3 regions of the Streptomyces synnematoformans genome follow, and region 2 is predicted to be linked to each of the others. Evidence: predicted binding sites of a transcription regulator. Region 2 holds the regulator's gene; each other region holds the start of a gene.
The links. Region 2 encodes HrcA, which represses chaperone genes, less so after heat shock. Its sites were predicted from a motif close to TTNGCACTCNGNNNNNCNGAGTGCNAA; they were not measured.
Positions count from the first base shown of each region.

Region 1: the regulator HrcA is predicted to act here: its motif matches at 2,865-2,891, upstream of groL (chaperonin GroEL).
Region 3: the regulator HrcA is predicted to act here: its motif matches at 11,886-11,912, upstream of groES (co-chaperone GroES).

Region 1 covers NZ_BAAAPF010000387.1:37-5,311, forward strand. Annotated here, with positions in the region: partial or broken gene ABD317_RS32620 (glucosyl-3-phosphoglycerate synthase) at 1-187, opposite strand, end outside; SAM riboswitch class I at 369-508, shown strand; gene thrC (threonine synthase) at 526-1,833, shown strand; gene ABD317_RS32630 (MoaD/ThiS family protein) at 1,830-2,108, shown strand; gene ABD317_RS32635 (cold shock domain-containing protein) at 2,504-2,707, shown strand; gene groL (chaperonin GroEL) at 3,018-4,640, shown strand; gene murQ (N-acetylmuramic acid 6-phosphate etherase) at 4,815-5,275, opposite strand, start outside.
Region 2 covers NZ_BAAAPF010000032.1:20,641-33,656, forward strand. Annotated here, with positions in the region: gene ABD317_RS08580 (SAM-dependent methyltransferase) at 1-290, opposite strand, end outside; gene ABD317_RS08585 (redoxin domain-containing protein) at 505-1,101, shown strand; gene ABD317_RS08590 (cytochrome c biogenesis CcdA family protein) at 1,108-2,001, shown strand; gene ABD317_RS08595 (ribonuclease Z) at 2,136-3,041, opposite strand; gene ABD317_RS08600 (histidine triad nucleotide-binding protein) at 3,059-3,418, opposite strand; gene ABD317_RS08605 (S41 family peptidase) at 3,504-6,812, opposite strand; gene ABD317_RS08610 (16S rRNA (uracil(1498)-N(3))-methyltransferase) at 6,992-7,750, opposite strand; gene ABD317_RS08615 (nitronate monooxygenase) at 7,747-8,841, opposite strand; gene dnaJ (molecular chaperone DnaJ) at 9,044-10,177, opposite strand; gene hrcA (heat-inducible transcriptional repressor HrcA) at 10,178-11,203, opposite strand; gene ABD317_RS08630 (MBL fold metallo-hydrolase) at 11,350-12,054, shown strand; gene ABD317_RS08635 (DUF3097 domain-containing protein) at 12,116-12,943, shown strand.
Region 3 covers NZ_BAAAPF010000115.1:581-13,596, reverse strand. Annotated here, with positions in the region: gene ABD317_RS18100 (GuaB3 family IMP dehydrogenase-related protein) at 1-1,038, opposite strand, end outside; gene guaB (IMP dehydrogenase) at 1,093-2,598, opposite strand; gene ABD317_RS18090 (RNA polymerase sigma factor ShbA) at 2,748-3,350, opposite strand; gene ABD317_RS18085 (response regulator transcription factor) at 3,652-4,263, opposite strand; gene ABD317_RS18080 (WhiB family transcriptional regulator) at 4,671-4,985, shown strand; gene ABD317_RS18075 (LysR family transcriptional regulator) at 4,995-6,056, opposite strand; gene ABD317_RS18070 (MOSC domain-containing protein) at 6,129-6,797, shown strand; gene ABD317_RS18065 (multicopper oxidase family protein) at 6,933-8,501, shown strand; gene ABD317_RS18060 (SDR family NAD(P)-dependent oxidoreductase) at 8,524-9,297, shown strand; gene groL (chaperonin GroEL) at 9,679-11,304, opposite strand; gene groES (co-chaperone GroES) at 11,429-11,737, opposite strand; gene ABD317_RS18045 (polysaccharide deacetylase family protein) at 11,983-12,927, opposite strand; partial or broken gene ABD317_RS18040 (polysaccharide deacetylase family protein) at 12,924-13,016, opposite strand, start outside.

The DNA.
Region 1 (5,275 bases), on a different contig from region 2:
CCATCAGCTCCGCCCGGATCGCCCCCACGATCGCCCCGACCGTCGCTTCCTCGTTCAGCGCCGGCAGCACCACGCTCACCGTCCCCCGCGCCCCCAGCGCCCGCTTGGCCGCGAGCAGCCGCGCCGGTGGCCGGTCCGCCGCGGACCAGGACCGCGCCTTCAGCCACCGCTCCACGTCATCGAGCACCTTCGGGCCTCCCCTTGCCGGTGGTTCTGTGAGGTGTGAGGGCTGTCTCGCGTATCGGACGGCACTCACAACTGTCCTGGTCGTCGGTTACAGTCTTGAACAGCGTGCGTGACTTCCCCGTGTCGGGGTCCGCGCGTCGTACAAAAGCGCCGGACGGCCCCGTCGGCCCGGCGCCATACAGAGCTCATCCAGAGGGGCAGAGGGAACGGCCCGTTGAAGCCCCGGCAACCCTCCGTCCGGCACTCGCGACGCTGCGAGGCCCCGGGCGGTGATGGTGCCAATTCCGTCCTGCGGCGAGATGCGTCGCGGGGAAGATGAGGAGAGAGGGCCTCGCCACTATGGCTGTAGAGACAGCTGCCACCCGCACCGCCGTCGACGACGGCGCCGTCGATCTGGGTCCCGCCGTCGCGCTGTCCTGCCGGGAGTGCGGGGAGCGGGTGCCGCTGGGTCCCGTCTTCGCGTGCCAGACGTGTTTCGGGCCGCTGGAGGCGGCGTACGAGCTTCCCGGCGGCGACGCCGAGTCCGCCGCGCGGCTGCGCGCCCGGATCGAGGCGGGCCCGCGGAGCATCTGGCGGTACGCGCCGCTGCTGCCGGTCCCGGCCGACGTGGCGTCCGCACCCAACCTCAACCCGGGTTTCACCCGGCTGCACCGCGCCGACCGGCTCGCCGCCGAGCTGGGCGTCACCGGCGAGCTGCACGTCAAGGACGACTCAGGCAACCCGACGCACTCCTTCAAGGACCGCGTCGTCGCCATCGCCGTCGAGGCCGCCCGCGCCTTCGGCTTCACCACGCTGTCCTGCTCCTCCACCGGCAACCTGGCCGGCGCGGTCGGCGCCGCCGCGGCGCGGGCGGGGCTGCGGTCGTGCGTGTTCATCCCGCACGACCTGGAGCACGCGAAGGTCGTCATGGCGGCCGTCTACGGCGGCGACGTCGTCGGCATCGAGGGCACGTACGACGACGTGAACCGCTTCTGCTCCGAGCTGATCGGCGACCCGGCCGGCGAGGGCTGGGGCTTCACGAACGTCAACCTCCGCCCGTACTACGCGGAGGGCTCCAAGACCCTCGCGTACGAGATCTGCGAGCAGCTCGGCTGGCGGCTCCCGGACAACATCGTCATCCCGGTGGCCTCCGGCTCCCAGCTCACGAAGATCGACAAGGGGCTGAAGGAGCTGATCGCGGCGGGGCTGGTCGAGGAGCGTCCGTACAAGATCTTCGGCGCCCAGGCGGCGGGCTGCTCCCCGGTCTCGCGGGCCTTCAAGGACGGCCACGACGTGGTGCGTCCGGTGCGGCCCGACACGGTCGCCAAGTCCCTCGCGATCGGCAACCCGGCCGACGGCCCGTACGTCCTGGACATCGCCCGCCGCACGGGCGGCGCGGTGGAGGACGTCACGGACGCCGAGGTCGTCGACGCGGTCAAGCTGCTGGCCCGTACCGAGGGCGTCTTCGCGGAGACGGCGGGCGGCGTGACCTTCGGCGTGCTGGCGAAGCTCGTCGCGGACGGCCGGATCGACCCGGCCGGGACCACCGTCGCGATCAACACCGGCGACGGCCTGAAGACTCTCGACGCGGTCGCCCCCACCACGGGGCCGAGCGCGATCATTCGTCCCACACTCGACTCCTTCCGAGAGGCTGGCCTCGCATCATGAGCGTGAACGTCCGAATTCCGACCATCCTCCGTACGTATACAGACGGCCGGTCGGAGGTGAGCGCCGAGGGCGCGACCCTCGCCGACGTGATCGAAGACCTGGAGAAGAACCACCGCGGGATCGCCGCGCGGGTGCTTGACGATCAAGGCAAGCTGCGCCGTTTCGTGAACGTCTACGTGAACGACGACGACGTCCGCTTCGCCGATGGCCTGCAGACTCCCACCCCGGAGGGGGCCGGCGTCTCGATCATCCCGGCGGTCGCCGGGGGCTGCTGAACCCCGCCGCCGCGCGCACGGCCCCACTGATCCGGAGTGGGGCCGTTCGCATGTCCGTGCACGCGATAGGGTTGGGGCGTTCCCCCCTCGTGGTCCTTGCTCCATGCCTATGAGAACGCGACAAGTTCCGGGTAATTGCGGAGAGTTATTTGTCGTGATGGTCAGCTATGCCCTGCCCGAGTTGTCGTTGAATGCATGGATTGATCGGAAAAATACCGATCGAGTGTCCGCAGAATTCTCGTCCGAGTGACCTGTTGCACTGGGCATCTGTGCGGATACATTCAGCCGCGGTCGACGCGTTCCGGCGCACGCCCCGGCGTGTATCCGGGGGTGAGGTCTGACCCGGGTCCGCGGAGTGCGGTCCTGTGTAAGGGCCAGCAATAGGGGAGTTTGGAATGGCTCAGGGCACCGTCAAGTGGTTCAACGCGGAGAAGGGGTACGGCTTCATCGCGGTCGACGGTGGTGCGGATGTCTTCGTCCACTACAGCGCGATTCAGATGGACGGGTACCGCACCCTCGAAGAAGGCCAGCGGGTCGAGTTCGAGATCTCGCAGGGTCAGAAGGGGCCGCAGGCAGACATGGTCCGCGTCAACGGCTGAGCGCCGGGCATCGACCACGGACGACTTGCGATGGGCCCGCACCCCCCGGGGTGCGGGCCCTCTGCTGTCTGCCGTCCGGTGGCTGTCCGGTTCCGCTCTGCGCGTGAGAACCCCGTACCCGCTTGCACTCGCAGGGGGCGAGTGCTAATCATTGGCGTTAGCACTCTCCACGTGAGAGTGACAGCACGGGACCGGTTCGGTGAGGTCCGTACGTCGGGTGGGCGGGAACCACGCGGGTGCGGACCGTCCGTCGCGGGCGCCAGCGCGGTCCGGACACAGACCACCCCCCTGTCCGGGAGGACTCAACACAATGGCCAAGACCATCGCGTTCGACGAGGAGGCGCGGCGCGGCCTTGAGCGCGGCATGAACCAGCTCGCCGACGCCGTCCGCGTCACCCTGGGCCCCAAGGGCCGGAACGTCGTCCTTGAGAAGAAGTGGGGCGCCCCCACGATCACGAACGACGGTGTCTCCATCGCCAAGGAGATCGAGCTCGAGGACCCGTACGAGAAGATCGGCGCCGAGCTGGTCAAGGAGGTCGCGAAGAAGACGGACGACGTCGCCGGCGACGGCACGACGACCGCGACCGTCCTGGCCCAGGCGCTGGTCAAGGAGGGCCTGCGCAACGTGGCCGCCGGCGCCAACCCGATGGCGCTGAAGCGGGGCATCGAGAAGGCCACCGAGGCCGTCTCCGCCGCCCTGCTGGAGCAGGCCAAGGACGTGGAGACCAAGGAGCAGATCGCCTCCACCGCCTCCATCTCCGCCGCCGACACCCAGATCGGCGAGCTGATCGCCGAGGCCATGGACAAGGTCGGCAAGGAAGGCGTCATCACCGTCGAGGAGTCGCAGACCTTCGGTCTTGAGCTGGAGCTCACCGAGGGCATGCGCTTCGACAAGGGCTACATCTCCGCCTACTTCGCCACCGACATGGAGCGCATGGAGGCGGAGCTGGAGGACCCGTACATCCTCATCGCCAACTCCAAGATCAGCGCGGTCAAGGACCTGCTGCCGCTCCTGGAGAAGGTCATGCAGTCCGGCAAGCCGCTGCTGATCATCGCCGAGGACGTCGAGGGCGAGGCCCTGTCCACCCTCGTGGTGAACAAGATCCGCGGCACCTTCAAGTCCGTCGCCGTCAAGGCCCCGGGCTTCGGCGACCGCCGCAAGGCCATGCTCGGCGACATCGCCATCCTCACCGGCGGCCAGGTCATCTCCGAGGAGGTCGGCCTCAAGCTGGAGAACGCCGGTCTCGACCTGCTGGGCCGCGCCCGCAAGGTCGTCATCACCAAGGACGAGACCACCATCGTCGACGGTGCCGGCGACAGCGAGCAGGTCCAGGGCCGGGTCAACCAGATCCGCGCCGAGATCGACGCCAGCGACTCCGACTACGACCGCGAGAAGCTGCAGGAGCGGCTCGCCAAGCTGGCCGGCGGCGTGGCCGTCATCAAGGCCGGCGCCGCGACCGAGGTCGAGCTGAAGGAGCGCAAGCACCGCATCGAGGACGCCGTGCGCAACGCGAAGGCGGCCGTCGAGGAGGGCATCGTCGCCGGCGGCGGCGTGGCCCTGCTGCAGGCCGGCCACGTCTTCGAGAAGCTGGAGCTGCAGGGCGACGAGTCCACCGGTGCCGCCGCGGTGAAGCTGGCCCTGGAGGCCCCGCTGAAGCAGATCGCGGTCAACGCCGGCCTTGAGGGCGGCGTCGTGGTGGAGAAGGTGCGCAACCTGACCCCGGGCAACGGCCTCAACGCCGCCAGCGGCGAGTACGTCGACATGATCGCCGAGGGCATCATCGACCCGGCCAAGGTGACCCGCTCCGCGCTGCAGAACGCGGCGTCGATCGCGGGCCTGTTCCTCACCACCGAGGCCGTCGTCGCCGACAAGCCGGAGAAGGAGAAGGCCCCGGCCGGCGGCGGTATGCCCGGCGGCGACATGGACTTCTGATCCGGGATCGCCGCATCCGGGCCGCCGGGTCCGGGCGCCACCGGGCCCGGACGTCCGCGGACGGACCGACGAACCGAGGGCGGTACCCCGAAGGGGGTGCCGCCCTCGGGCGTGTGCGGGGTCTGCGGGGGGCTGGGGCTGCCCGGGGTCTGCCGGGGTCTGCCGGGGTTCTGGTCAGCTCACGTCGGTCGCGGCCTTCAGCGCCACCCGCAGATGGCCGTGCGAGGCGTCGAGCAGCCGCTCGGCCGTACCGCCGTCCACGCCGCCGAGGATGGTGAGGATGGCGTTCTTCACCTCCCCGCCGGTCTCGGCGAGGGCGGCCTCCACCTCCTCGTCGCCCGCGCCCGTCGCCAGCGCGACGATGCGCCGCGAACGGGCCTGCAGCTTCTCGTTGGAGGCGCGCACGTCGACCATCAGGTTCCCGTACGTCTTGCCCAGCCGGATCATCGTGATCGTCGAGAGCATGTTGAGCACGAGCTTCTGCGCCGTGCCCGCCTTCAGCCGCGTCGACCCGGCGATCAGCTCGGGGCCCACGACGACCTCGATGCCGTGGTGCGCGGCGGCGGACAGCGCCGAACCGGCGTTGCAGGACAGCCCGACGGTCAGCGCCCCCCGGGCGCGCGCGAACGTCACGC
Region 2 (13,016 bases):
GCCTCGTGGGTGTTGTCGGCCGTGGGCAGGCCGGTGCCGATGTCCAGGAACTGCCGTATCCCCAGCTCGCCGGCGAGCAGCCGGACGGAGCGGCTGAGGAACAGCCGGTCCTCACGCGCCGACCTGACCAGGGCGGGGGCCATGGCGAGCATGTCGTCCCCCGCCTTGCGGTCGACGGCGTAGTTGTCCTTGCCGCCGAGCCAGTAGTTCCACACCCGCGCCGAGTGCGGCACGGTGCTGTCCACCCGGGAGTGGGGGTCGAGGTCGTCGTTCGGGGAGCGCTCGTGCATCGCGGTGACTCTCCAGGCGTCGGAATGTGTGTGCGTGACCATATGCGACGACGGCCCGGGGCGCGCGGCGGAGGCACCGGTTCGGCCGGAGCACCCCCGCGCAGCCGGCTCACGGACGCCGTGGCCCGACGTCACTCATCCGTAAGAAAAGATGTGCTGCCCTCCCGGGCTCCGCGGGCTACCTTCACCACCGAGACGACACAGAGGAGTCCCCTTGCGCGCCCGTACGCTTCTCCCGGCCACCCTGGCCGCCGCCCTGCTCGCTCTCGCCGGATGCGGCGACAGCCAGGACCCCGCGCGCGCCGACGACGCGGGGTCCTCCCCCTCGGCGGCTCCCTCCTCCGCACAGCCGCCCGACGACGGCGGCAACGACGACGGCGACAGCGGGGGGCCGGCGGCGGAGGTGCCCGAGGCGCTGGCCTTCACCGGGACCACGGTGGGCGGCGACCCGTTCGACGCGAAGACGCTCGCGGGCAAGCCCGTCGTGCTGTGGTTCTGGGCCCCGTGGTGCACGGTCTGCCAGGGCCAGGCCCCCGAAACCGCCGAGGTCGCAGCCGAGTTCGAGGGCAGGGCCCACGTGCTCGGCGTGGCCGGACTCGACAAGCGCGACGCCATGCAGGGCTTCGTCACCGACACCGGGGTCGGCGCCTTCCCGCATCTGGCCGACGAAACCGGGGACATCTGGAAGAAGTTCGAGATCACCGAGCAGAGCGTCTACGTGATCCTCGACAAGGACGGCGAGACCGTCTACGAAGGGGTGCTCCCCGGCGGCGACGGCCTGGCGGAGAAGCTCTCCGACGTCACCGGCTGAACCGGCATGGCCGACCTGCCGCTCGCCCTCGCGCTCGGCGCCGGGATGCTCGCCGCCGTCAACCCGTGCGGCTTCGCCCTGCTGCCCGCCTACCTCTCCCTCCTCGTCCTCGGCGACGACGCGCCCGGCCGCACCGTCGCCGTCGGTCGCGCCCTCGCCGCCACCGCGGCCATGACCGCCGGCTTCGCCGCCCTCTTCGGCGTCTTCGGCCTCGCCGTCCAGCCCGTCGCCGGACAGGTCCAGCGGCACCTGCCCTGGTTCACCATCGCGTTCGGCCTGCTCGTCGCCGCCGCCGGAGCATGGCTGCTCGCCGGCCGCCAGCTGTCCGTCCTCGCCCCGAAACTCCGGCGCGCACCGAAGCTGAGCCGCTCCCTGCCCTCAATGGTGCTGTTCGGCATGGCCTACGCCACCGCGTCCCTGGGCTGCACCATCGCCCCCTTCCTCGCCATCGTGGTCTCCGCCTTCCGCAGCGGCAGCACCGCGGAGGGCGTCGCGCTGTTCGCCGCCTACGCCGCCGGGATGGGACTGATCGTCGGTGCGGCCTCGCTCAGCGTCGCGCTCACCCGCACGACCGCCGTCACCCCCCTGCGCCGCCTCGGCGCCTCCACCCCCCGGATCGGCGGCGGAGTGCTCCTCGTCGTCGGCGCCTACGTGGCGTACTACGGCTGGTACGAGATCCGCACCAGGGACGACCCCGGCACCACCGACCCCGTGATCGACGCGGCCGGCACCGCCCAGCGGGCCCTCACCGACGCCGTGGACGCCGCGGACCCGGCGGCGGTCGCCGGGCTCTGCGCCGCACTGCTCGCGGCGGCCCTGCTCGTCCGCACCCGTCGCCGCGCCCGCCGTCCCGCCCGTACGGAGACGGGGGCGGGCCCGGCGGCCGACCCCGCGGCCTGACCCGTGGGGGGCAGACGCTCCTTCTCGCCCTGCGGCGCGCACGAAGGTGGCGTGGGTGTCGCGCACGGTGCTCCCGCCGCACAGGGGACGGCGGGAGCACCGCGTCCCGCACGGGCCCCCGCGCCGTGCCGCCCTCACCGCCGCGGCGGCACCGGCACCCGCCCCAGGTCCGTCGCGACCGTCAGCGGCCCCGCGTAGCCCGCCTCCCGCGCCTCCCGCGCGAAGTCCGCCGGGTCCGGGTAGCGCTGCGAGAAGTGCGTGAGCACCAGGTGCCGTACGCCCGCCGCGACCGCCACGCCCGCCGCCTGGGCCGCCGTCAGGTGCCCGTACTCGACGGCCAGCGCGGTCTCCGTGCCCAGGAACGTGGACTCGATGACCAGCAGGTCCGCCTCCTCGGCCAGCGCGTACACGCCCTCGCACAGCCCGGTGTCCATGATGAACGCGACCCGCTGCCCGCGGCGCGGCTCCGACATCTCCTCCAGCCGCACGCCCCGCAGCGAGCCCTCGCGCTGCAGCCGGGAGATGTCCGGGCCCGCGATGCCCGCCCGGGCGAGCCGGCCGGGGAGCATGCGACGGCCGTCCGGCTCGACGAGGCGGTAGCCGTACGCGTCCACGGGGTGGTTCAGCCGGCGCGCCTCAAGGGTGTACGCGGGCGTGACGGCGGCCACGCCGTCCCCGTCGACCGGGCCCGCCTCGATCTTCGCGGTCTCCCGGTACGCACTCGCGTACCGCAGCCGCTCGTAGAAGTGCCGCCCGCTGGCCGGGAAGTGGACGGTGACGGGGTGCGGGACGCGGTCGAGGTTGATGCGCTGGACGACGCCGGGCAGGCCGAGGCAGTGGTCGCCGTGGAAGTGGGTGACGCAGATGCGGTTCAGGTGGTTCGCGGCCACGCCGGCGCGCAGCATCTGGCGCTGGGTGCCCTCGCCGGGGTCGAAGAGGATGCCGTCGCCGTCCCAGCGCAGCACGTAGCCGTTGTGGTTGCGCTGCCGGGTGGGGACCTGGCTGGCCGTGCCGAGGACGACGAGTTCGCGGGCGGACACCGCCGGGGAGACCGGGGCTACCCGGGCGGCCAGTTCAGGCCGCGGCCGCCGAGCACGTGCGCGTGCACGTGGAAGACGGTCTGGCCGGCGCCGGCGCCGGTGTTGAACACGACGCGGTAGCCGGTGGCGACGACCTTGTCCTCGGCGGCGACCTCGGCGGTCTCGCGCAGCACGTCGGAGATGAGCTGCGGGTCGGCGGCGGCGAGGCTGCCGGCGTCCGGGTAGTGGGCCTTGGGGATGACCAGGACGTGGGTGGGCGCCTGCGGATTGATGTCGCGGAAGGCGATCGTCGTGGCGGTCTCGCGGACGACGGTCGCGGGCACCTCCCCCGCGGTGATCTTGCAGAACAGGCAGTCGGCCTGCGGCTCCCCGGCCATGTTCCCGGCCTCCTTCGGACGAGTCGGGCGGTACGGGCCGCATGGTACCCCGCGGCCCGTACCCGGTGCCCCGCCGCTGCTCCGGCTACTCCGCCTGCTGCCCGTGGTCCGCCTGGTCCGCCCGCTGGCCCGGCAGTTCCGGCGGCGCCGCCGCCGGGCTGCGCTCCAGCGCCTCCAGCGCCAGCCGCACCGCCGTCTGCAGCTGCGGGTCGCGGCCCTGCGCCCAGTCCTCCGGGGTGAGCTGCACGTCCACGTCCGGCTCGACGCCGTGGTTCTCCACGTCCCAGCCCGGGCCCTCCATCCAGATGGCGTACTTCGGCTGCGTCACGAGCGTGCCGTCGACCAGCCGGTAGCGGCTGTCGATGCCGACGACCCCGCCCCACGTCCGCCGCCCGACGATCGGGCCGATGCCCAGCGCCCTGATGGCGGCGCTGACGATGTCGCCGTCGGAGCCGGAGAACTCGTTGGCCACGGCGACCACCGGGCCGCGCGGTGCGTCCATCGGGTAGCTGACGGGCCGCATGCCGCGGCCCGCGTCCCAGCCGACGATGCGCCGCGCCAGCTTCTCCACGACGAGCTGCGAGGTGTGCCCGCCGCGGTTGTCGCGGAGGTCGACCACCAGGCCCTCGCGGGCGACCTCGACGCGCAGGTCGCGGTGGAGCTGCGCCCAGCCGGGGCCCTGCATGTCGGGCACGTGGAGGTAGCCGAGGCGGCCGTCGGACGCTTCTCTTACAGAGGCGCGCCGGCCGGCGACCCAGGCGTGGTAGCGCAGCGGCTCCTCGTCGGCGACGGGGACGACCACGGCGTGGCGCACGTCCCCGCCGTCCGCGGGCAGCACGCTCAGCTCGACGGGCTTGCCCGCCGAGCCCACCAGCAGCGGCGCGGGCCCGGCCAGCGGGTCCACGGGCCGGCCGTCGACGGCGACGATCGCGTCGCCGGGCCGGACGGCGGCGCCCGGCGCGGCCAGCGGGGAGCGGGCGTGGGGGTCGGAGGTCTCGGCGGGCAGGATCCGGTCGACCCGCCAACGGCCGTCGTCGGCCCGGGAGATGTCGGCGCCGAGAAGCCCCTGCCGCCGCTCCGTGCCGGCCGCGGCCGCGCCGCCGCCGGGGGGCACGACGTACGCGTGCGACGTGCCCAGCTCGCCCTGCACCTCCCACAGCAGGTCGACCAGGTCGTCGTGGGTGGCGACGCGCTCCAGCAGCGGGCGGTAGCGGTCCAGCACGCCGTCCCAGTCGACGCCGCCGAGGTCGGCGCGCCAGAAGTTGTCGCGCATCAGCCGGCCGGCCTCGTCGTACATCTGCCGCCACTCCGCGGCCGGGTCGAGCAGCTGCCGTACGCGGCTGAGGTCGACGGTGACGTTGTCGCCGTCGCCGTCGTCGGCGTGGCTGGGCTTGCGGTCGGCGGGGACGACCTTGAGCTTGCCGTCGGTGCGCAGCAGGATCCGCTTGCCGTCGCCGGTGACGGTGAAGCCGTCGGCGTCGTCGGCGAGTTCCTCGACGCGCTGCTTGCCGAGGTCGTAGCGCTCCAGCCGGGTGCCGGGCCCGTCGTCGTCAGGGCCGGCGGCGTCGGCGCCGAGGACGCCGCGCAGCGGGTGGACCAGCCACAGGAGGCCGCCGTCCGCCGCGCGCAGTGTCGAGTAGCGGGCGGCTTCGACGGGGAAGGGCAGGATGCGGTCGGCGAGGCCGTCGAGGTCGATGCGGGTGACCGGCGGGGTGTCCGGCGAGCCCGGGTCGTCGCCGTCGTCGGAGCCGCCGCGCTCCGGGGCCCGGCCGTGGCGCTGCGGGCCGAACGGCGAGGGGGTCTCGGCGGCGAGCGTGATCAGGTGCGGGCGGCAGGCGTACGGGAACGACAGGTCGAAGACGTGGCTGTCGTAGACCGGGTCGAAGGCGCGCTCGGAGAGGAACGCCAGGTGCTTGCCGTCGGCGGTGAACGCCGGGGAGTAGTCGCGGAAGCGCAGCGGCGTGGCCTCGGCGACGGACAGCCCGTCGGTGGTGGCCAGCCGCAGCTGACGCAGCTCGCCGGGCCCCGGGTGGGACCAGGCCAGCCAGGCGGAGTCGGGCGAAAACACCAGCCCGCCGACGTCGCCGTACTCGCTGGCGTCGACCTCCCGCACCTCGCCGGAGGCGCGCTCCACGAGCAGCACCCGGCCGTCGTGCGCGGCGACGGCGACGCGGCTGCCGTACGGCGCGACGGCCAGCCCGGTAACGCGGCCCAGGCGCCCCGCGGCGACCCGGCGGGGCGGGGCGCCGGCGTCGCGGCCCGCGGCGGGAATGAACTCCAGCGCGTCCTCGCCCTCGGCGTCGGTCACCCACACGACGTGCTCGGCGCCCTCGGCGCGGAACACCCGCGGCAGCCGGGCCCGTACGCCCGGCTCGGCGGCCAGCGCGCGGGCGGGCCCCTCCCGGTGGGTCACCCAGTGCAGGGTGCCGCGGATCTCGACGGCGCTGCCGCGGCCGGTGTGGTCGGGGCGGGCAGCGCCGAGGTCGCGGCGGGGGCGCAGCGGGCGGGGGCGCAGGTCGGTGCGCTGGCCGCCGAGGCGGATGTCGACGCGGCGCGGCTCGGTGCCCTCGGCGAGGTCGTCGAGGAGCCAGAGTTCGCCGGCGGCGGCGTAGACGACGCGGGTGCCGTCGGTGGCCGCGTGGCGGGCGTAGAAGCCGCCGAGGGGGGTGTGGCGGCGGGGCGTGGCGAACGCGTCGGGCGTGTCGGACGCCTCGGGCGCATCGAGGGCTGAGAGGTCCACCGAGTAGAGCGCGCCGGTGCCCTCGTGGTCGGAGAGGAACGCGAGCCGCCCGCCGGCCCACACCGGGCACTCGGCGTTGCCGAGGAGGGCGTCGAGGCCCGCGGGCCGGGTGAACTCCGCGTCGGCGGCGGTGCGGAGCCACAGCCGGCCGGCGGTGCCGCCGCGGTAGCGCTTCCAGTACGCCGCCTCCCGGCCTATGGTCGCCGTGAGCAGCGCGACGCGGCCCTCCGGCCCGTACGCGACGTCGCCGACGGGCCCGAACGGCAGCGTCTGCGCGGGGCCGCCGTCGGGCGGCACGGCGCGGGCCCAGGTGCGGCGCAGGGAGTACTGGCCGTGGGTGGTGAGGGCCAGCACGTCGCCGTCGGGCGTCCAGCCGCGTACGGAGGTCTTGCCGCTGCCCCAGTACGTCAGCCGCACGGGCGCGCCGCCGTCGAGGGGCGCGGTGAGGACCTCGGGGGCGCCGTCGCGGGTGGAGGTCCAGGCGACGCGGGTGCCGTCGGGCGCTATGCGGGGGTGGTCGACCGGCATGTTGTCGGCGCTCACCCGCCAGGCGCGGCCGCCGTCGAGGGGCGCGGCCCAGACGTCGTCCTCTGCCGTGAAGGTGATCAAGTCGCCGTGCAGGTGCGGGAATCGCAGGTAAGCAGGCTGAGTCACGTCGATCATCCCATCATGCGGAGGCGGCGCTCACCACCGCTTTGCGGTGCGGTGTGACCTTCGTCCCGTACCCGATGGGAACATACGGGGGCGTACCGTCGAACAACCGGGGAAAACCCCTTCGACAGCGGCGTGCGGGACGTCCGGATCCGGGCATACGGAACCTCCGCCGCGGGCGGTCAGGACCACCGGCCGGTGGCGGCGAGCACCACGGCGCCGGCCGCGGTGCCGGCGGTGGAGGTGCGCAGCACGGTCGGCCCCAGCCGGTACGCCCCGGCGCCGGCGCCCTCGAACGCGGCCAGCTCCGCCGGCGTGACCCCGCCCTCGGGGCCGACCACCAGCACGACCTCCCCCGTCCGCGGCAGCGCCGCACCGGCCAGGGGCGCTGTGCTCTCCTCGCCTTCCTCGTGCAGCACGGCGGCGAACGCCGCGCCCGCGAGGAGCGGCAGCAGCTCCTTCGTCGAGTGCAGCCCGGCGACCTCGGGGAAGCGCAGCCGGCGGGCCTGCTTGCCCGCCTCGCGGGCGGTGGCGCGCCACTTGGCCAGGGACTTCCGCCCGCGCTCTGCCCGCCACTGCGTCACGCACCGGGAGGCCGCCCACGGCACCACCGCGTCCACCCCGGTCTCGGTCATGGTCTCCACGGCCAGCTCGCCGCGGTCGCCCTTGGGCAGGGCCTGCACGACGGTCAGCCGCGGCCGCGGCGCCGGCTCCTCGCGCACCTCGGCGCACGTCACCAGCAGCCGGTCGGGGCCCGTCACGCCGGTCACGGTGCCGTACGCGCCGCGGCCGGCGCCGTCGGTGAGCACGACGTCCTCGCCGGCGCGCAGCCGCCGCACGGACACCGCGTGCCGCCCCTCGGGCCCGGTCAGCGCCAGCACCGCGCCGGGGCGGGCGTCGGCGAGCAGGTCGGGCTCCGCGACGAACACGGGGGCGGTCACAGCATGCCGTCCGAGGCGTCGCCGGCGGGCTTGGCGGCGCCGCTGAGGGCGTCGGCCAACTCCCTGGCCAGCACCTCCACCAGCTCGGCGGCGGGCAGTTCACGCGCCAGCCGGTAGCCCTGGCCGGCCCACAGCGCCATGCCCTGCGGGTCGCCGACGCGGGCGGCGGCGGCGCGCAGCGGGGAGGTCAGGTGGTGGACCTGGGGGTAGGCGGCGGGGGCGTACGGGCCGTGTTCGCGGACGAACCGGTTGACCAGCCCGCGGGCGGGGCGGCCGGAGAAGGCGCGGGTCAGCTCCGTGCGCGTGAACACCCCGCCGCTGACGGCCCGTTTGTGCAGCGCGCTGGCGCCCGACTCGGGGCAGACCAGGAACGCGGTGCCCAGCTGCGCGGCGGCGGCGCCGGCGGACAGCACCGCGGCGATCTGCCCGCCGCGCATCAGCCCGCCGGCGGCGATCACGGGCACGTCCACCGCCTCCAGCACCTCGGCGAGCAGCGTGAGCAGCCCGCGGCCCACCCGGTCGTCGCGCGGGTCGTTGCGGAAGCCGCCCTGGTGGCCGCCGGCCTCGACGCCCTGCACGCACAGGGCGTCGGCCCCGGCGGCCTGCGCCCGGCGCGCCTCGACGACGTTGGTGACGGTGACGACGGTGTACGTCCCGGCGCGGGCGAAGGCGTCGAGCACGGCCGGCGGGGGGCAGCCGAAGGTGAACGAGACCAGCGCCACCGGCTCGTCGAGGAGGATGGCCACCTTGGCGTCGAAGGCGTCGTCCGTGCCGGCGTCGGCGTCGCCAAGACCGGTGCCGTACCACTCGACCTCGCCGGCCAGTTGCTCGGCGTACGCCTCTATCTGGGCGGGGTCCGGCGGGGCGGGGGGCTGGGGCAGGAACAGGTTGACCCCGAAGGGGCGGTCGGTGACGGCCCGGAGCTGGCGGATCTCCTCGTACATCGCCTCCGGCGTCTTGTACCCGGCGGCGAGGAACGCCAGGCCGCCGCCCTCCAGCACGCCGGCGGCGAGCTGCGGGCAGGATGCGCCACCGGCCATGGGCGCCTGCACGATCGGGAAGGTGAAGAGATCGTTCAGCTCGGTGGGCATGGCTCAATCCTGTCATGCAGCTCGGACACCGACGGCCCGCTCCGATCATGGAATCCGCACGTCTTCACGCGCCCGGGACGGTGACGTCCCACCCACCGCGCCCGCCACCCGGGCCGCACCGGCGGCGGCCCGGCGGGCGCCCCGGCGACAGCCCGCCGGCACGGCCGGCACCGGACGACACCGCCGACACCGGCCGCCGCCGCTAGCGTCCGCTCCAGGCGTCCTTCAGCCGCGAGAACAGCCCCTGCTGGCCCGGCTTGAACTGGCCCTGCGGCCGCTCCTCGCCGCGCAGCTGGGCGAGTTGGGTCAGGAGCCGCTCCTGCTCCACGTCCAGCTTCTGCGGCGTCTCGACCTCGACGTGGACGACCAGGTCGCCCCGGCCGCCGCCGCGCAGGTGCGTGACGCCGCGCTGGTGCAGCGGAATGGCCTGCCCCGACTGCGTGCCCGGACGGATGTCGACCTCTTCGAGCCCGTCGAGGGTCTCCAGGTTGACCTTCGTGCCCAGCGCCGCTGCCGTCATCGGGATCGTCACCGTGCAGTGCAGGTCGTCGCCGCGGCGCTGGAAGATCGGGTGCGGCAGCTCGCGGATCTCCACGTACAGGTCGCCCGCCGGGCCGCCGCCCGGGCCGACCTCGCCCTTGCCGGCGTGCTGGATGCGGGTGCCGGTGTCGACGCCCGCGGGGATCTTGACCGTCAGGCTGCGCCGCGAGCGCACCCGGCCGTCGCCCGCGCACTCGGGGCACGGCGTGGGCACCACGGTGCCGAAGCCCTGGCACTGGGGGCAGGGCCGGGAGGTCATGACCTGGCCCAGGAACGAGCGGGTGACCTGGGAGACCTCGCCGCGGCCCCGGCACATGTCGCACGTCTGCGCCGACGTGCCGGGCGCCGCGCCCTCGCCGCTGCAGGTGCCGCAGACGACCGCGGTGTCGACCTGGATCTCCTTGCTGCCGCCGAACGCCGCCTCCTCCAGCTCGATTTCGAGCCGGATCATGGCGTCCTGGCCGCGGCGGGTGCGCGAACGCGGCCCGCGCTGGCCCTGGGTGCCGAAGAAGGCGTCCATGATGTCGGAGAGGTTGCCGAAGCCGCCGGCGCCGAAGCCGCCGGCGGCGGCGCCGTTCTGCGACAGCGGGTCGCCGCCGAGGTCGTAGACCTGTTTCTTCTGCGGGTCGGAGAGGACCTCGTAGGCGGCGTTGATCTCCTTGAACCGCTCCTGGGTCTTCGGATCCGGGTTCACGTCCGGGTGCAGCTCGCGCGCGAGTCTGCGGAACGCCTTCTTGATCTCCTCCTGCGAGGCGTCGCGTCCGACGCCGAGGACCGCGTAGTAGTCCGTGGCCACTTATGACTCCGCCAGGATCTGTCCGACGTACCGTGCCACTGCGCGTACCGCTCCCATCGTTCCGGGGTAGTCCATGCGGGTAGGTCCGACCACGCCGAGCTTCGCGACCGCTTCACCGGTGTCGCCGCCTGAACCGTATCCGACGGAGACGACCGAGGTGGAGGTGAGCCCCTCGTGGTCGTTTTCGTGGCCGATACGCACCGTCACGCCCGGTTCCTTCGCCTCACCCAGCAGCCTGAGGAGCACCACCTGCTCCTCCAGTGCCTCCAGCACGGGCCGGATGGTGAGCGGGAAGTCGTGGTCGAAGCGGGTGAGGTTGGCGGTGCCGCCGATCATCAGCCGTTCCTCGGTCTCCTCCACCAGCGTTTCGAGCAGCACCGACAGCACGGTCTGCACCGTGCCGCGGTCGTCCGCCGGGAAGGACTCGGCCAGGTCCGCCACCAGCCGCGGCACGTCGCCGAAGCGGCGGCCCACGACGCGGCTGTTGAGCCGGGCCCGCAGGTCGGCGAGGGAGTCCTCGCTGATCGGCGCCGGGCAGTCGATCACCCGCTGCTCGACCCGGCCGGTGTCGGTGATGAGCACGAGCATGACGCGCGCGGGGGCGAGCTGCAGCAGCTCGACGTGGCGCACCGTCGAGCGCGTCAGGGACGGGTACTGCACGACCGCCACCTGCCGCGTCAGCTGCGCGAGCAGCCGCACCGTGCGCCCGACGACGTCGTCGAGGTCGACGGCGCCGGACAGGAAGTTCTGGATGGCCCGCCGCTCGGGCGCGCTGAGCGGCTTGACGTCGGCGAGCTTGTCGACGAACAGCCGGTAGCCCTTGTCGGTGGGGATACGGCCGGCGCTGGTGTGCGGCTGGGCGATGTACCCGTCGTCCTCCAGGGCCGCCATGTCGTTGCGCACCGTCGCCGGGGAGACGCCCAGGTGGTGCCGCTCGGTGAGGGCCTTGGAGCCGACCGGCTCCTCCGTGCCCACGTAGTCCTGGACGATGGCGCGCAGCACTTCGAGCCGACGCTCGCTGAGCATGCTGCCCACCTCCGCACTCGGTGTCCTGTCCGTCCGGCCGTGCCGCCGCTGGCACTCGACGGCGGGGAGTGCCAGGGTCCGGGGCCAGTGTACGGCCGGGTACGGCGGCTCAGGCAAGGCGGCCCGTCACGGTATAGCGTCGAGGCATGGACGGCGGATGGGAAGAGCCGGCGCCGGACGTCGTACGGTGCCGCCTGCCCCGCTGGGACGCGACCGCGGGCGCGGTGGCCGGGCCGGCGGGCGTGCTGCTCATCGACACGGGCGCCTCGCTGCGCCAGGGCGCGGAGCTGCGCCGCCGGGTACGGGACCGCTTCGGCCGCCCCGTGACGCACATCGCGCTCACGCATCCGCACTTCGACCACGTGCTCGGCACCGCCGCCTTCGCCGGGGCCGAGGTCCACGGCCCGGCGGGCATCGCCGCGCGGCTGCGCGGGGCGGGCCGGGAAGAGCTGCGCGCGGACGCCGTACGCCACGGTCTTGACCCCGACGCGGCCGCGGAGGCCGCCGACGTCCTGGTCGCCCCGCGGCACGCGGTCTCCGGCACGTACCCGCTGGACCTCGGGGGCGGCCGGGAGGTGCTGCTCGTCGAGCTGGGCGCGGCGCACTCGGCGCACGACATGGCCGTGTACGTCCCGGGGCGGCCGGCCGTCGTCTTCTGCGGCGACCTGGTCGAGGAGTCCGGCCCGCCGCAGGCGGGGCCGGACGCCGCCCCGGCACGGTGGCCGGCGGCGCTGGACCGGCTGCTGGAGCTGGGCGGCCGGGCGGCGGTGTACGTGCCGGGGCACGGGGCGCTCGTCGATGCGGAGTTCGTGCGGGCCCAACGCGACGAGCTGGCGCGGCGCGTGGGGTAGCGCGGGTGCCCGCCGCCGTGCGGCGCGCTTGCCGTTGCGCGGCGTGTCGTAGTCTCGCCCCGTGCGCCGCTACGACCCCGATCTCACGCCCCCCTGGAAGAAGCCGCGGCAGCCCGCCCCGGAGGTGCCGGCGGAGCCGGACCTCGTGGTGGAGGAGGTGGGCACCGGCTTCTGCGGAGCGGTCATCCGTACGGAGAAGACCGCGGAGGGTCCGACGGTGACCCTGGAGGACCGCTTCGGCAAGCACCGGGTGTTCCCGCTGACGCCGCGCGGCTTCATGATCGACGGCAGGGTGGTCACGCTGGTCCCCCCGGGCCGCTCCCCCGCGCCGGCCGGCCCGCTGCTGTCCGCCTCCGGCTCGATCGCGGTCCGCGACCACACCGCGCGCGTGGCCCGCGCCGGCCGCATCTACGTCGAGGGCCGCCACGACGCGGAGCTGGTGGAGCGGGTGTGGGGGCACGACCTGCGGGTCGAGGGCGTGGTGGTGGAGTACCTGGAGGGCGTGGACGACCTGCCGGCGGTGGTGTCCGCCTTCGCCCCCGGCCCGGACGCACGGCTCGGGGTGCTGGTGGACCACCTGGTACCGGGCACGAAGGAGTGGCGCATCGCGGAGTCGGTGACAAGCGACCACGCCCTGGTGGTGGGGCACCCCTACGTGGACGTGTGGGAGGCGGTCAAGCCCGCGTCCGTGGGCATCGCGGCCTGGCCGCGGATCCCGCGGGGCGAGGACTGGAAGACGGGCGTCTGCCGCGAACTGGGCTGGCCGTCGGACACGGGAGCCGCCTGGCGCCGGATCCTGGGCTCGGTACGGACGTACCGGGACCTGGAGCCGGCGCTGCTGGGCCGAGTGGAAGAGCTGATCGACTTCGTCACCCTCCCGGCAGGCTGAGCCCCTGCGGGGGGCTGGGGGAGAGCCCCGCGGGGGCCGGGCGCGGCGCGGCCCAGAGGGGGCCGGGGACACA
Region 3 (13,016 bases), on a different contig from region 2:
CCGCAGCGCGCCGAAGAAGTTCATCGACCCGTCCGTCGTGTGCGACGGGCCCAGCAGGACCTCCTCCGTGGTCCCCACCGCGCCCAGGTTCATCACCTTTCCGCGCGGCACGTCCTCGTGCACGGCCTCCATGCCCCAGTGGTGCCCCTGCCCCGGCGCGTCCGTCGCGCGCGCCAGCGGGGAGCCCATCATCACCGCGTCCGCCCCGCACGCCACCGCCTTCGGCAGGTCGCCGGACCAGCCGACGCCGCCGTCCGCGATGACGTGCACGTAGCGGCCGCCGGACTCGTCCATGTAGTCCCGGCGGGCCGCCGCGACGTCGGCCACCGCCGTCGCCATCGGCACCTGGATGCCCAGGACGTTGCGGGTGGTGTGCGCCGCGCCGCCGCCGAAGCCGACCAGCACGCCCGCCGCGCCCGTGCGCATCAGGTGCAGCGCCGCCGTGTACGTGGCGCAGCCGCCGACGATGACCGGCACGTCGAGTTCGTAGATGAACTGCTTGAGGTTCAGCGGCTCGGCCGCCGACGAGACGTGCTCGGCGGAGACCGTCGTGCCGCGGATGACGAAGAGGTCCACGCCCGCGTCGACCACGGTCTTGGAGAACTGGGCCGTGCGCTGCGGCGACAGCGCCGCGGCCGTGACCACGCCGGACTCGCGGACCTCCGCCAGCCGCCGGCCGATCAGCTCCTCCTTGATCGGCTCGGCGTAGATGTCCTGCATCCGCCGTGTCGCGTCGTGCTCGTCGAGCGCGGCGATCTCGGCGAGCAGCGGCTCCGGGTCCTCGTAACGGGTCCACAGCCCTTCGAGGTTGAGCACGCCAAGACCGCCGAAGCGCCCGATCCTTATGGCCGCCTCCGGCGAGACGACCGAGTCCATCGGGGCGGCGAGGAAGGGCAGCTCGAAGCGGTAGGCGTCGATCTGCCAGGCGATCGAGACCTCCTTCGGGTCCCGGGTGCGCCGGCTCGGCACGATGGCGATGTCGTCGAAGGCGTACGCCTTGCGCCCGCGCTTGCCCCGGCCGATCTCGATCTCGGTCACGAATACTGCCCTTTCCAGACGGTTGCCGCCCCCAGTATCCCCCGGCGGGTCCGGTCAGGCCTTGCGGGAGTAGTTCGGGGCCTCGGTCGTCATCTGGATGTCATGCGGGTGGCTCTCCTTCAGGCCCGCGGAGGTGATGCGGACGAAGCGGCCGTGGTCCTTCATCTCCGGGACGGTGCGCCCGCCGACGTAGAACATGGACTGCCGGAGCCCGCCGATCAGCTGGTGGACGACGGAGGCGAGCGGGCCGCGGTACGGGACCTGGCCCTCGATACCCTCGGCGATCAGCTGATCGTCGCTCCTGACCTCTTCCTGGAAGTAGCGGTCCTTGGAGTACGACGTGGCGCCGCCGCGCGACTGCATCGCGCCGAGCGACCCCATGCCGCGGTACGACTTGAACTGCTTGCCGTTGATGAACAGCAGCTCGCCCGGCGACTCCTCGCAGCCCGCCAGCAGGCTGCCGAGCATCACGGTGTCCGCACCGGCGACGAGCGCCTTGGCGATGTCGCCGCTGTACTGCAGGCCGCCGTCGCCGATGACCGGCACGCCGGCGTCCCGGGCGGCGAGCGCGGCCTCGTAGATCGCGGTGACCTGCGGGACGCCGACGCCGGCGACCACGCGGGTGGTGCAGATGGAGCCGGGGCCGACGCCGACCTTGATGCCGTCGACGCCCGCGTCGACCAGCGCCTGGGCGGCGTCGCGGGTGGCGACGTTGCCGGCGACGACGTCGACGGCCGCGTTCGACTTGATCTTCGCGGCCATGTCGCCGACGAGCCGCGAGTGGCCGTGCGCGGTGTCCACGACGATGAAGTCCGCGCCGGCCTCGACGAGCGCCTGCGCGCGGTCGTACGCGTCGCCCGCGACGCCGACGGCCGCGCCGACGAGCAGGCGGCCCTCGTCGTCCTTGGCGGCGTTCGGGTACTTCTCGGCCTTCACGAAGTCCTTGACCGTGATGAGGCCCTTGAGCACGTCCCGGTCGTCGACCAGCGGCAGCTTCTCGATCTTGTGCCGGCGCAGCAGCTCCATGGCCTCCGCGCCGGAGATCCCGACCCGGCCGGTGACCAGCGGCATCGGCGTCATGATCGAGCGCACCTCGACGCTCCGGTCGGGCTCGAAGGCCATGTCGCGGTTGGTGACGATGCCGACGAGCCGGCCGCCCTCGTCGGTCACCGGCACGCCGCTGATACGGAACCGGCCGCAGAGCGCGTCCGCCTCGGCGAGGGTGGCGTCGGGGCGGATGGTGATCGGGTCGGCGACCATGCCGGACTCGGAGCGCTTGACCTGGTCGACCTTCTTGGCCTGGTCCTCGATGGAGAGGTTGCGGTGCAGCACGCCGACGCCGCCCTGGCGGGCCATGGCGATGGCCATCCGGGACTCGGTGACCCGGTCCATGGCGGCGGAGAGCAGCGGGATGTTCACCCTGACGTTCCGCGACACGCGGCTGGAGGTGTCGATCTCGCCCGGGGCCATGTCGGCGGCGCCGGGCAGCAGCAGCACGTCGTCGAAGGTGAGCCCGATGGTGGCGAACTTGTCAGGGACGTCGGCGGCGCGCTCTGTCATGACACCCTTCCGGTGGGTCTTGCCCGATGGGACTGACCATGGTAACGGCGCGCCGGGCAGGTCCGTAACGGGCCTGGTGACGGGTGCACGAAGGTACGAAGTCCGGCGGCCGGCGGGCCTTCGGTCCGTACACCGCGGGCGGCCCGCCGCTACTGGCGCGCCAGCGCCCGCAGCCTGCTCAGCGCCCGGTGCTGCGCCACCCGCACCGCGCCCGGCGTCATCCCGAGCATCCGGCCCGTCTCCTCCGCGCTGAAGCCCGCCGCGACCCGCAGCAGCAGCAGCTCCCGCTGGTTCGCCGGCAGGCTCGCCAGCAGCTGCTTCGCCCACTCGGCGTCGCTGCTCAGCAGCGCCTGCTCCTCGGGCCCCAGCGAGTCGTCCGGCCGCTCCGGCATCTCGTCGGAGGGCACGGCGGTGGAGCCGGGGCCGCGCATCGCCGCCCGCTGCAGGTCCGCGACCTTGTGCGCGGCGATGGCGAAGACGAAGGCCTCGAAGGGGCGGCCGGTGTCGCGGTAGCGCGGGAGCGCGCAGAGCACCGCGATGCAGACTTCCTGCGCGAGATCGTCGACGAAGTGCCGTGCGTCGCCCGGCAACCGGTGCAGCCGCGTGCGAACATAGCGGAGCGCCAGCGGATGCACGTGGGCCAGCAGATCGTGCGTCGCGCGCTCGTCGCCCTCGGCGGCAAGCTGTACGAGGCCCCTGATCTCGCCCGGCCTTTCGGCCGTCTGGGAAACAGTGGTCTCGTTGCCGCGCATCCGTCCATGGTGCCTCGCCCCCGAACGTTCCGCGGTATCGCGGCCGTCGTTGTAGACCGAAGCGTTATGCGCAACTGCGCGGACAGTCACCACGAGCGCCCTCCCTTCGCTTCCCCCGTCCGGGATTCCGCTGTGCCCCTTGCGCGCCGCCCACAAGAACCCATGCCTCAAGCATGCGCCTTCGCGCGCGAAACCGGGCCGTCCCGCGGCCCGCGGCCCCCGCCCGCGGGCCCGCCGCCGCGTACGGGACGGGTGCGCAGGGCCGGGGCACCGGCCCCCGGCGCGGCGGATGCGCGGCAGGTCAGCGTACGAGACCCCAGCGGAACCCGAGCGCCACGGCGTGCGCGCGGTCGGACGCGCCGAGTTTTTTGAAAAGCCTGCGCGCGTGCGTCTTCACGGTGTCCTCGGAGAGGAAGAGTTCGCGGCCGATCTCGGCGTTGGACCGCCCGTGGCTCATGCCTTCGAGCACCTGGATCTCGCGCGCCGTGAGCGTCGGCGCAGCCCCCATCTCGGTGGAGCGCAGCCGCCGCGGCGCGAGCCGCCACGTCGGGTCGGCGAGGGCCTGCGTGACGGTGGCGCGCAGCTCGGCGCGGGAGGCGTCCTTGTGCAGGTACCCGCGGGCGCCGGCGGCGACCGCGAGGGCCACGCCGTCGAGGTCCTCGGCCACGGTCAGCATGATGATCCGCGCCCCCGGGTCGGCGGAGAGCAGCCGGCGCACGGTCTCGACGCCGCCGAGGCCGGGCATCCGTACGTCCATCAGAATCAGGTCCGAACGATCGGCACCCCAGCGGCGGAGCACTTCTTCGCCGTTAGCCGCCGTCGTCACGCGCTCTACGCCGGGCACGGTCGCGACCGCGCGGCGAAGCGCCTCTCGGGCGAGTGGGGAGTCGTCGCAAACGAGGACGGAAGTCATGGCCGCCCTCCGGAGCTGATGCGCGTCACCTTGAGCCTCCAGGGCTGGTACGTATCGTCACCTTCGGCGGTCGACCGTTCATCGGGCGCGCCCGGGACGAACGCGGTCAACCGCTTCCGCACTCTCAACGACGGTCACCCGAAAGAGTTACGGGGGCTTCCGGCACCTGTGGCAACGACTGTCGCCACGGGGACCGGGGCCACACACGTCGCCACTCTAGGTGATGAACCGGTCACGGAGTAAGAGCCGCCACGCCGCGCCGCACCATGACCCGAATGCACCAATTCAGCCCGTTCTGATCAGCTGTTTTCTATTTTCACTATGAGTACTATTTACATCTGGTAAGCCCGGAGAGGTAGTGTCACGACCGTTAGGGGTCTTCCGTGGCGCTTCCAAGGTGATACAAAATGGCTGATTTCTCCCGTCTGCCGGGCCCGAACGCCGATCTGTGGGACTGGCAGCTCATCGCAGCCTGCCGCGGTGTCGACAGCTCGCTGTTCTTTCACCCGGAAGGGGAGCGGGGCGCCGCCCGCAGCGCACGGGAAGCATCCGCCAAGGAGGTGTGCATGCGCTGCCCCGTGCGCGCGGAGTGCGCGGCGCACGCGCTGGCGGTTCGTGAGCCGTACGGCGTGTGGGGCGGGCTGACGGAGGACGAGCGCGAGGAGCTGCTGGGCCGCGCCCGGCACCGGGCGCCGGCACCGGCGCCCACACACCACAACTGATTCGGTGCGCTACGGGGCGGGCGCGGCGGCCCCCGCGGCGTCGGGGGCGTCCGCGGTCTCGGGAGCACCGGCGGTCCCGGCGGTGTCCGCGTGCACGGCGGCCGTCGCCAGCCGGTCGAGCATCGCCGCCACCGTCGGCACCCGGGCCAGGTCCGGCAGCGTCAGCGCCACCACCTCCCGCCGTGCCGCCGGCGCCAGCGGCACGGTGACGACCCCACGCGGCGGCACCGCCCGCACCGCGAGCCCGGGCAGCACCGCCACCCCCAGCCCGGCGCGCACGAGGCCGACGACCGCCGGGTAGTCGTCCGTCGCGAAGTCGATACGGGGCCCGAAGCCGGCCCGTTCGCACAGCTCCACCAGGTGCCGGCGGCACCGCGGGCAGCCCGCGATCAGCGGCTCCCCGGCCAGCTCCGCCAGCTCGACCCGGCCGGCGGCCGCGGCGGGGTGGTCCTCCGGCACCAGGCAGAGCAGCCGGTCCGTGAGCAGCGGCCGGACGACGAGCCCGTCCCAGCCGTCCGCCTCCGCGTCCGACCCGGCCGCGGCGGCCGCGGCGGCCCCGCCTGTCGTGTCCGTACCCGCGTGCGCGCCCGTCCCCGTACCTGTACCTGCGTCCGCCGACGGGTAGCGGAACGCCAGCGCGATCTCGCACTCCCCCTCCCGCAGCATCCCCACCGACCGCGGCGGCTCCGCGTCCACCAGCGAGATCCGCGTCCCCGGGTGCGCCGCCCGCATCGCCGCCAGCGCGCCCGGCACGATCGTGGAACTCCCGCTCGGGAACGACACCAGCCGCACCCGCCCCGCCCGCAGCCCCGCGAGCGCCGCGACCTCCTCCTCCGCCGCGGCCAGCCCGGCGAGGATCCCGCCCGCGTGCCGCAGGAGCGCCTCCCCGGCCTCGGTCAGCCGCAGCTCCCGGCCCGCGCGGACCAGCAGCGGCGTGGCCGCCGCCTGCTCCAGCGCCCGCATCTGCTGGCTGACGGCGGGCTGGGTCAGGCCGAGTTCGCGGGCGGCGGCGGAGTACGAGCCGGTCGCGGCCACGGCCCGGAAAACGCGCAGGTGGCGGGCGTCGAACATGCCCCCAGCCTAGGCGAGTCCCGGTCGGAAACCGCTTTGAGCGCTGTCGGCGGGGGCGGTTACCGTCGAGGGATGCACCTGCTCTCCGTGAACCTCGGCCGTCCGCAGACCGCGCCCGACATCACCGACGCCCCCGGCTTCGTCACCGGCATCGACAAGCGGCCGGCCGACGGGCCCGTGCGCGTCGAGGAGCCCGGCCCCGAGGGCGTCGGCGGCAGCGGCCTCGCCGGCGACGTCGTCGGCGACCTCCGCCACCACGGGGGCACGCACCAGGCGGTGTACGCGTTCGCGCGCGAAGACCTCGACGTCTGGGCCGCCGAACTCGGCCGCGACCTGCCCAACGGCGTCTTCGGCGAGAACCTAACCACCGCCGGCGTCGACGTCTGCGGCGCGCTCATCGGCGAGCGCTGGCGGGTCGGCGCCGACCTGCTGCTGGAGGTCACCAGCTCGCGCATCCCCTGCCGCACGTTCGCCGGCTGGCTCGGCGAGCAGGGCTGGGTCAAGCGCTTCACGCAGGCGGCCCGGCCGGGCGCGTACCTGCGCGTGATCGAGCCGGGCGAGATACGCGCCGGGGACGCGGTCCGCGTCGAGCACCGCCCGGACCACGAGGTGACGGCCGCCTTCTGGTTCCGCGCGCTCACCCTGGAGCGCGAGCTGCTCCCCCGCCTCCTCGCCGCCGGCGACGCGCTGCACCCGGAGTCCCGGGAGAAGGCCCGCAAGGCGGCGGCCCAGACGGCCTGACGCCCCCGGCCCGGCGGCGCCGGGCCGGCCCGCGCTCTCGGGGGTGTCCCGGAGACGCGGCTCAGGGGCGCCTCCGGGACGTACCCGTGCCATACCCGATGCCCGCCGGGCCCTCATGTCAGAAAACTCTGACACATGACGAAGACGAACGGACGGGGGTCGCGGCTCAAGCGGGTGCTGCTCGTGCTGGCCGCGGTGGCGGCCACGGTCGTGAGCACCGTGGCCGGCGCCGGGCTGTGGCTCTACACCGGCGCGGACGTCTCCACGGTCGGCAAGGTCGACTTCCGCAACGAGCTGCTGATACCGCCGCTGGAGGAGGGCGAGGTGCAGCCGGACGGCACCCGCGTCTTCCGGCTCGGGATACGGGCGGGCGAGACGGAGTTCCGGCCCGGGCAGCCCACGCCGACCTGGGGGTTCACCAGCCCCGCGACTGCCGCCGCCGACCGCTGGCCCGGCACGTACCTCGGGCCGACGCTGCGCGCCGAGCGCGGCGAGAAGGTCCGCGTCGAGGTCGCCAACCGGCTCGACGAGCCCTCCACCGTCCACTGGCACGGCATGCACCTGCCCGCCGCCATGGACGGCGGGCCGCACCAGATGGTCGACGCCGGCGGCGCATGGGAGCCGCACTGGCCCGTCGACCAGCCCGCCGCCACCCTCTGGTACCACCCGCACCCGCACGGCGGGACCGAGCGGCACGTGCAGCGCGGGCTCGCCGGGATGTTCCTCGTGGACGACGCGCCGGCACGGCAGCTCGGCCTCCCCGACGAGTACGGGGTGAACGACCTCCCCGTCGTCGTCCAGGACGTGCGCTTCAACGGCGCCCGCTTCGACCACGGCCACCGGTTCCTGCGGAACACCGGCTTCCTGGGGGACGAGACGATGGTCAACGGCACCCTCGCCCCGTACCGGGAGGTACGCGACGAACTCGTCCGGCTGCGGCTCCTCAACGCCTCCACCGCCCGCGTCTACGACTTCGGCCTCGCCGACGACCGCGCCTTCGACCTCGTCGCCACCGACGGCGGCCTCCTCGGCGCCCCCCACCGCACCGACCGCCTGCCGCTCTCCCCCGGCGAGCGCGCCGAGATCCTCGTGCGGATGGCGCCCGGCGAACGCACCGTCCTGCGCAGCAGCCCGCCGGGCGGCGGCGACTTCTGGCAGTCCCGCTTCTCCGGCGGCGACGACTCCTTCGACGTGCTGGAGCTGCGCGCCGCCGACACCCTGCGCCCCGCCCCCGACGTACCCGCGCGGCTCGCCGACGTCGAACTGCCCGACCCGGCCGACGCCTCCCGCGAACGCCACTTCGACCTGCGCATGAGCGGCATCAACGGCGCCCCGATGGCGATGGACCGCATCGACGCCACCGTCGAGCGCGGCGCCACCGAGGTCTGGACCGTGCGCAACCGCGACGGCGTCACGCACAACTTCCACGTCCACGACGTGCAGTTCCGCGTGCTGGCGGTGGACGGCGAACCGCCGCCGCCGGAGCTGCGGGGGCGGAAGGACACCGTGTACGTGCCGAGCGGCCGGGAGGTGAAGATCGCCCTGCGCTTCGACGGGCCGCCCGACCCCGACGTGCCGTACATGTACCACTGCCATCTGCTCTCCCACGAGGACGGCGGGATGATGGGCCAGTTCGTCGTCGTGGAGCCGGGCGGGGCGGCCGGGCGGGTCCCCGGTGGGAGCGGCGGACATGCCGGACACTGAGCGCGCCCGCTAGCGTGCGGACATGACCACTGCGCTGATTACGGGATCGACGGCCGGCCTCGGCGCCGCCTTCGCGCGCCGCCTGGCCGCCTCCGGACACGACCTGGTGCTCGTCGCCAGAACGGCGGAACGGCTGCACGAGCAGGCCGCCGAACTCCACGAGCGGCACGGCGTCGAGGCCGCGGCGCTGCCCGCGGACCTGGCGACGGAGGAGGGCATCGCCGCGGTCGAGGCCCGCCTCGGCGAGGCCGGCCGGCCGGTCGACCTGCTGGTCAACAACGCGGGCTTCGGGCTCAAGGGGCGCTTCCTGCAGGTGGCGCTCGCCGACGAGCTGACGATGCTGAAGGTGCACTGCGAGGCGGTGCTGCGGCTGACGACGGCCGCGGCGGCGGCGATGCAGGAGCGGTCGCGCGGCGCGGTGGTGAACGTCGCGTCGGTGGCGGCGTTCGTGCCGCGCGGGACGTACGGGGCGAGCAAGGCGTGGGTGGTGCAGTTCACGCAGGGGGTGGCGCGGGACCTGGCGGGCAGCGGGGTGCGGCTGATGGCGCTGTGCCCGGGGTTCGTACGGACGGAGTTCCACGAGCGGGCGGGGATGGGGACGGACCGCATCCCGGGGTGGATGTGGCTCGACGCGGACCGGGTGGTGGCGGAGGCGCTGCGGGACCTGGGGCGGGGGCGGACGGTGTCGATTCCGGACCCGCGGTACAAGGCGCTGATGGGGGCGGCGAAGCTGGTGCCGCGCGGGTTGCTGGGGCGGGTGTCGTCGGGTGCGGGCAGCAAGTACGGCCCCCGCTGACCGGGGTCCAGCCCCGGCAGGGGGTGTTCCCCGACCCCGCCCCTTCCCGAACCTCAGGGGCTCCGCCCCCGAGCCCCCCGCACGCCCCCACGACCGCCGGCTCCGCCACGCAGTCGACCCCCGAGGGCTCCGCCCCGGCCCCCGCACCCGCGGCTCCGCCGCGCGGGCGGGGCCCCACCTCAGGCGGGTGGGGGCCCCGGCCCCGGCGCGGTTGCACCGCCGGGGCCGGCCGCCGCGGGCGGGAACCCGCCGGTGAGGCCGCGCGACCGTCCGCCGCCCTCACCGGAGGTCAACGCGCAGGGCCCCGCCCCGTACGTTCGCGTACGGCGCGGGGCCCTGACGGGCGCACCCGGGGCGGTTGTCCGCCGCCCCGACCGGAGGTCAGTGCGCGTGGCCGTGGCCGTGGCTGTGGCCCTGGTCCTCCTCCGGCTCCGGCTTCTCCACCACCGCGCTCTCCGTGGTCAGCAGCAGCGACGCGATGGACGCCGCGTTCTCCAGCGCGGAGCGGGTCACCTTCACCGGGTCGATGACGCCGGCCTTCACCAGGTCCCCGTACTCGCCGGTCGTGGCGTTGAAGCCCTGGCCGCCCGTCAGCTCGGCGACCTTGGAGGTGATGACGTACCCCTCCAGGCCCGCGTTCTCGGCGATCCACCGCAGCGGCTCGACCGCCGCGCGGCGGACGACCGCGACACCGGTGGCCTCGTCGCCGCTGAGGTCGAGGCTGCCCTCCAGCACCTTCGCGGCGTGCACGAGCGCCGAGCCGCCGCCGGCGACGATGCCCTCCTCGACCGCCGCGCGGGTGGCGGAGATCGCGTCCTCCAGGCGGTGCTTCTTCTCCTTCAGCTCGACCTCGGTGGCCGCGCCGACGCGGATGACGCACACGCCGCCGGCCAGCTTGGCCAGCCGCTCCTGCAGCTTCTCGCGGTCCCAGTCGGAGTCCGTGGCCTCGATCTCGGCCTTGATCTGCGCGACCCGGCCGGCGACCTCGTCGGACTTCCCGGCGCCGTCGACGATCGTCGTGTCGTCCTTGGTGACGACCACGCGGCGCGCGGTGCCCAGCACCTCCAGGCCCACCTGGTCCAGCTTGAGGCCGACCTCCTCGGAGACCACGGTGCCGCCGGTGAGGGTGGCCATGTCGCCGAGCATCGCCTTGCGGCGGTCGCCGAAGCCGGGGGCCTTGACCGCGACGGAGTTGAAGGTGCCGCGGATCTTGTTGACGACGAGGGTGGACAGGGCCTCGCCCTCCACGTCCTCGGCGACGATCAGCAGCGGCTTCGACGAGCCCGCCTGCATGACCTTCTCCAGCAGCGGCAGCAGGTCCTGGATGGAGGAGATCTTGCCCTGGGTGATCAGGATGTACGGGTCCTCCAGCACCGCCTCCATGCGATCCTGGTCGGTCACCATGTAGTGCGACAGGTAACCCTTGTCGAAGGCCATGCCCTCGGTGAAGTCCAGCTCCAGGCCGAAGGTGTTGGACTCCTCGACGGTGATGACGCCGTCCTTGCCGACCTTGTCCATGGCCTCGCCGATGAGCTGGCCCACCTGCTCGTCCTGGGCGGACAGCGCGGCGACCGCGGCGATGTCGGACTTGGAGTCGATCGGGCTGGCGGCCTTCAGCAGCTCGTCGGAGACGGCCGCGACGGCGGCGTCGATGCCGCGCTTGAGCGCGGCGGGGGAGGCGCCGGCGGCCACGTTGCGCAGGCCCTCGCGGACCAGCGCCTGGGCCAGCACGGTGGCGGTGGTGGTGCCGTCACCCGCGATGTCGTTGGTCTTGGTCGCCACCTCCTTCACGAGCTGCGCGCCCAGGTTCTCGTAAGGGTCCTCGACCTCGATCTCGCGGGCGATGGTGACGCCGTCGTTGGTGATGGTCGGGGCGCCGAACTTCTTGTCGATGACGACGTTGCGGCCACGGGGGCCGATCGTCACCTTCACGGTGTCGGCGAGCTTGTCCACGCCGCGCTCCAGAGCGCGGCGGGCGTCCTCGTCGAACTTCAGAGTCTTCGCCATGAAACGTGGGTCCTCTCAAAGGGCGCCGTAGGGAGCGCCGACGCCCCGGCCCGTTTCGGTATGTGGTGCTCGGCGAACGGATCCGGGGCGCGGCCTGGGGTGCGGAAGAAGCGGGAGCGCCCCGTTACTTCTCGATGATCGCGAGCACGTCGCGGGCAGAGAGGACGAGGTAGTCCTCGTTGTTGTACTTCACCTCGGTGCCGCCGTACTTGCTGTAGAGAACGACGTCGCCGACGGAGACGTCGAGCGGCAGGCGGTTGCCGTCCTCGAAGCGGCCCGGGCCGACGGCCAGGACGACGCCCTCCTGGGGCTTCTCCTTGGCGGTGTCCGGGATGACCAGGCCCGAGGCCGTGGTCTCCTCGGCTTCGAGCGTCTGGACCACGATGCGGTCCTCAAGCGGCTTGATGGCAACCTTGGTGCTGGCGGTCGTCACGATCCGACCTCCCCCTTCGGAGATCTCGCGGGGTTGAATGTCTGGGGTGGCGACCCAGGAGGACCCGTCGTCGCGGGTGCCGGATCCGCCTCGTCGCTGTGTTGGCACTCTCCCTCGGGGAGTGCCAGAGCCGAGGTTATGCCGCCCTTTAGCACTCGGTCAAGCCGAGTGCCAGATTGCCGCCGTCCGGGTCGCCCACCCGCCCGTACGCCCCGTACAGCTGTGCGAGCCGGGCCCCGTCCGCGTCACATGTAGTCCTCCAGCCGGGCCACCGTGTACCCCTGCCGCTGGATCTCCCGTACCAGCTCCGCCAGCACGTCCGTCATCGTCCGGCCGCCCTGCTGCCCCGGCCCCCGGAAGTGCGCCAGCACGATGTCGCCGGGGCGCAGCCGGTCGCCCTCGCGGTACTCCAGGCCGCCGGCCTTCATCTCCGCCCGCCACAGCGGCACCGCCCGTACGCCGCAGGAGGCCGCGGCCCTGAGCGTCGCCGCGTCGTACTCGCCGTAGGGCGGCCGGAAGAGCGTCGGGCGGACGCCGAAGCGGTCCGCGACGCGCTCCTGCTGGCGGCAGATCTGGCGGCGCTGCGCGGCGTACGGCAGGGAGGTGAGGTCGGGGTGGGTGAGGGTGTGGCCGTGTACGGAGTTGCCGAGGCGCTGCAGCTCCGCGAAGTAGCCGTAGTCCTCGCCGGTACCTCCCCCGACTGCGGAGTCGGCGAGGAACATGCTGAACGGCAGCCGCAGGTCCGCCGCCATGTCGATGAGCGCCGGGTCCTTGTTCACGCCGTCGTCGATGGTGACGAAGACGACCTTGTCGCGCGTCGGCACCCGGTCCACCACGGCCGGCAGCCCGGAGGGCTCCGGCCGCACGGGGCGGGCGGCCGGCGGCTCGGGCGGCGGGGCGAGGGGGCGGTCGAGGCCCCAGCGGTGGTACGCCCCGGGGGCGGCGGCGCGGCCGCCCTGGGTGGCCCCGTCGTCCCCGCCTGCCCCGCCGGGCAGCGCGCGGGGCGTGCGGCCCCCCTGCCCGGCGCCCGGCTTGCCGTCCCCGGCCCCCGCCGCGGACTCGCCGGTGGTCTCCGGGAACCACTCCTCCGTGGGCCGGGCGGCGTCCGCGCAGGCGGTGAGCGCCAGCAGGCAGGCGGCGGCTATCGCGGCGGCGGACGGCCGGCGGCGGACGGCGCGGCTGCGCCTCATACGTAGTCCTCCAAGCGAGCAACGGCGAAGCCCTCGTCGTTCGCCTTACGGAGCACCGTACGGACGACATCGGCCATCGTGCCGCCGAA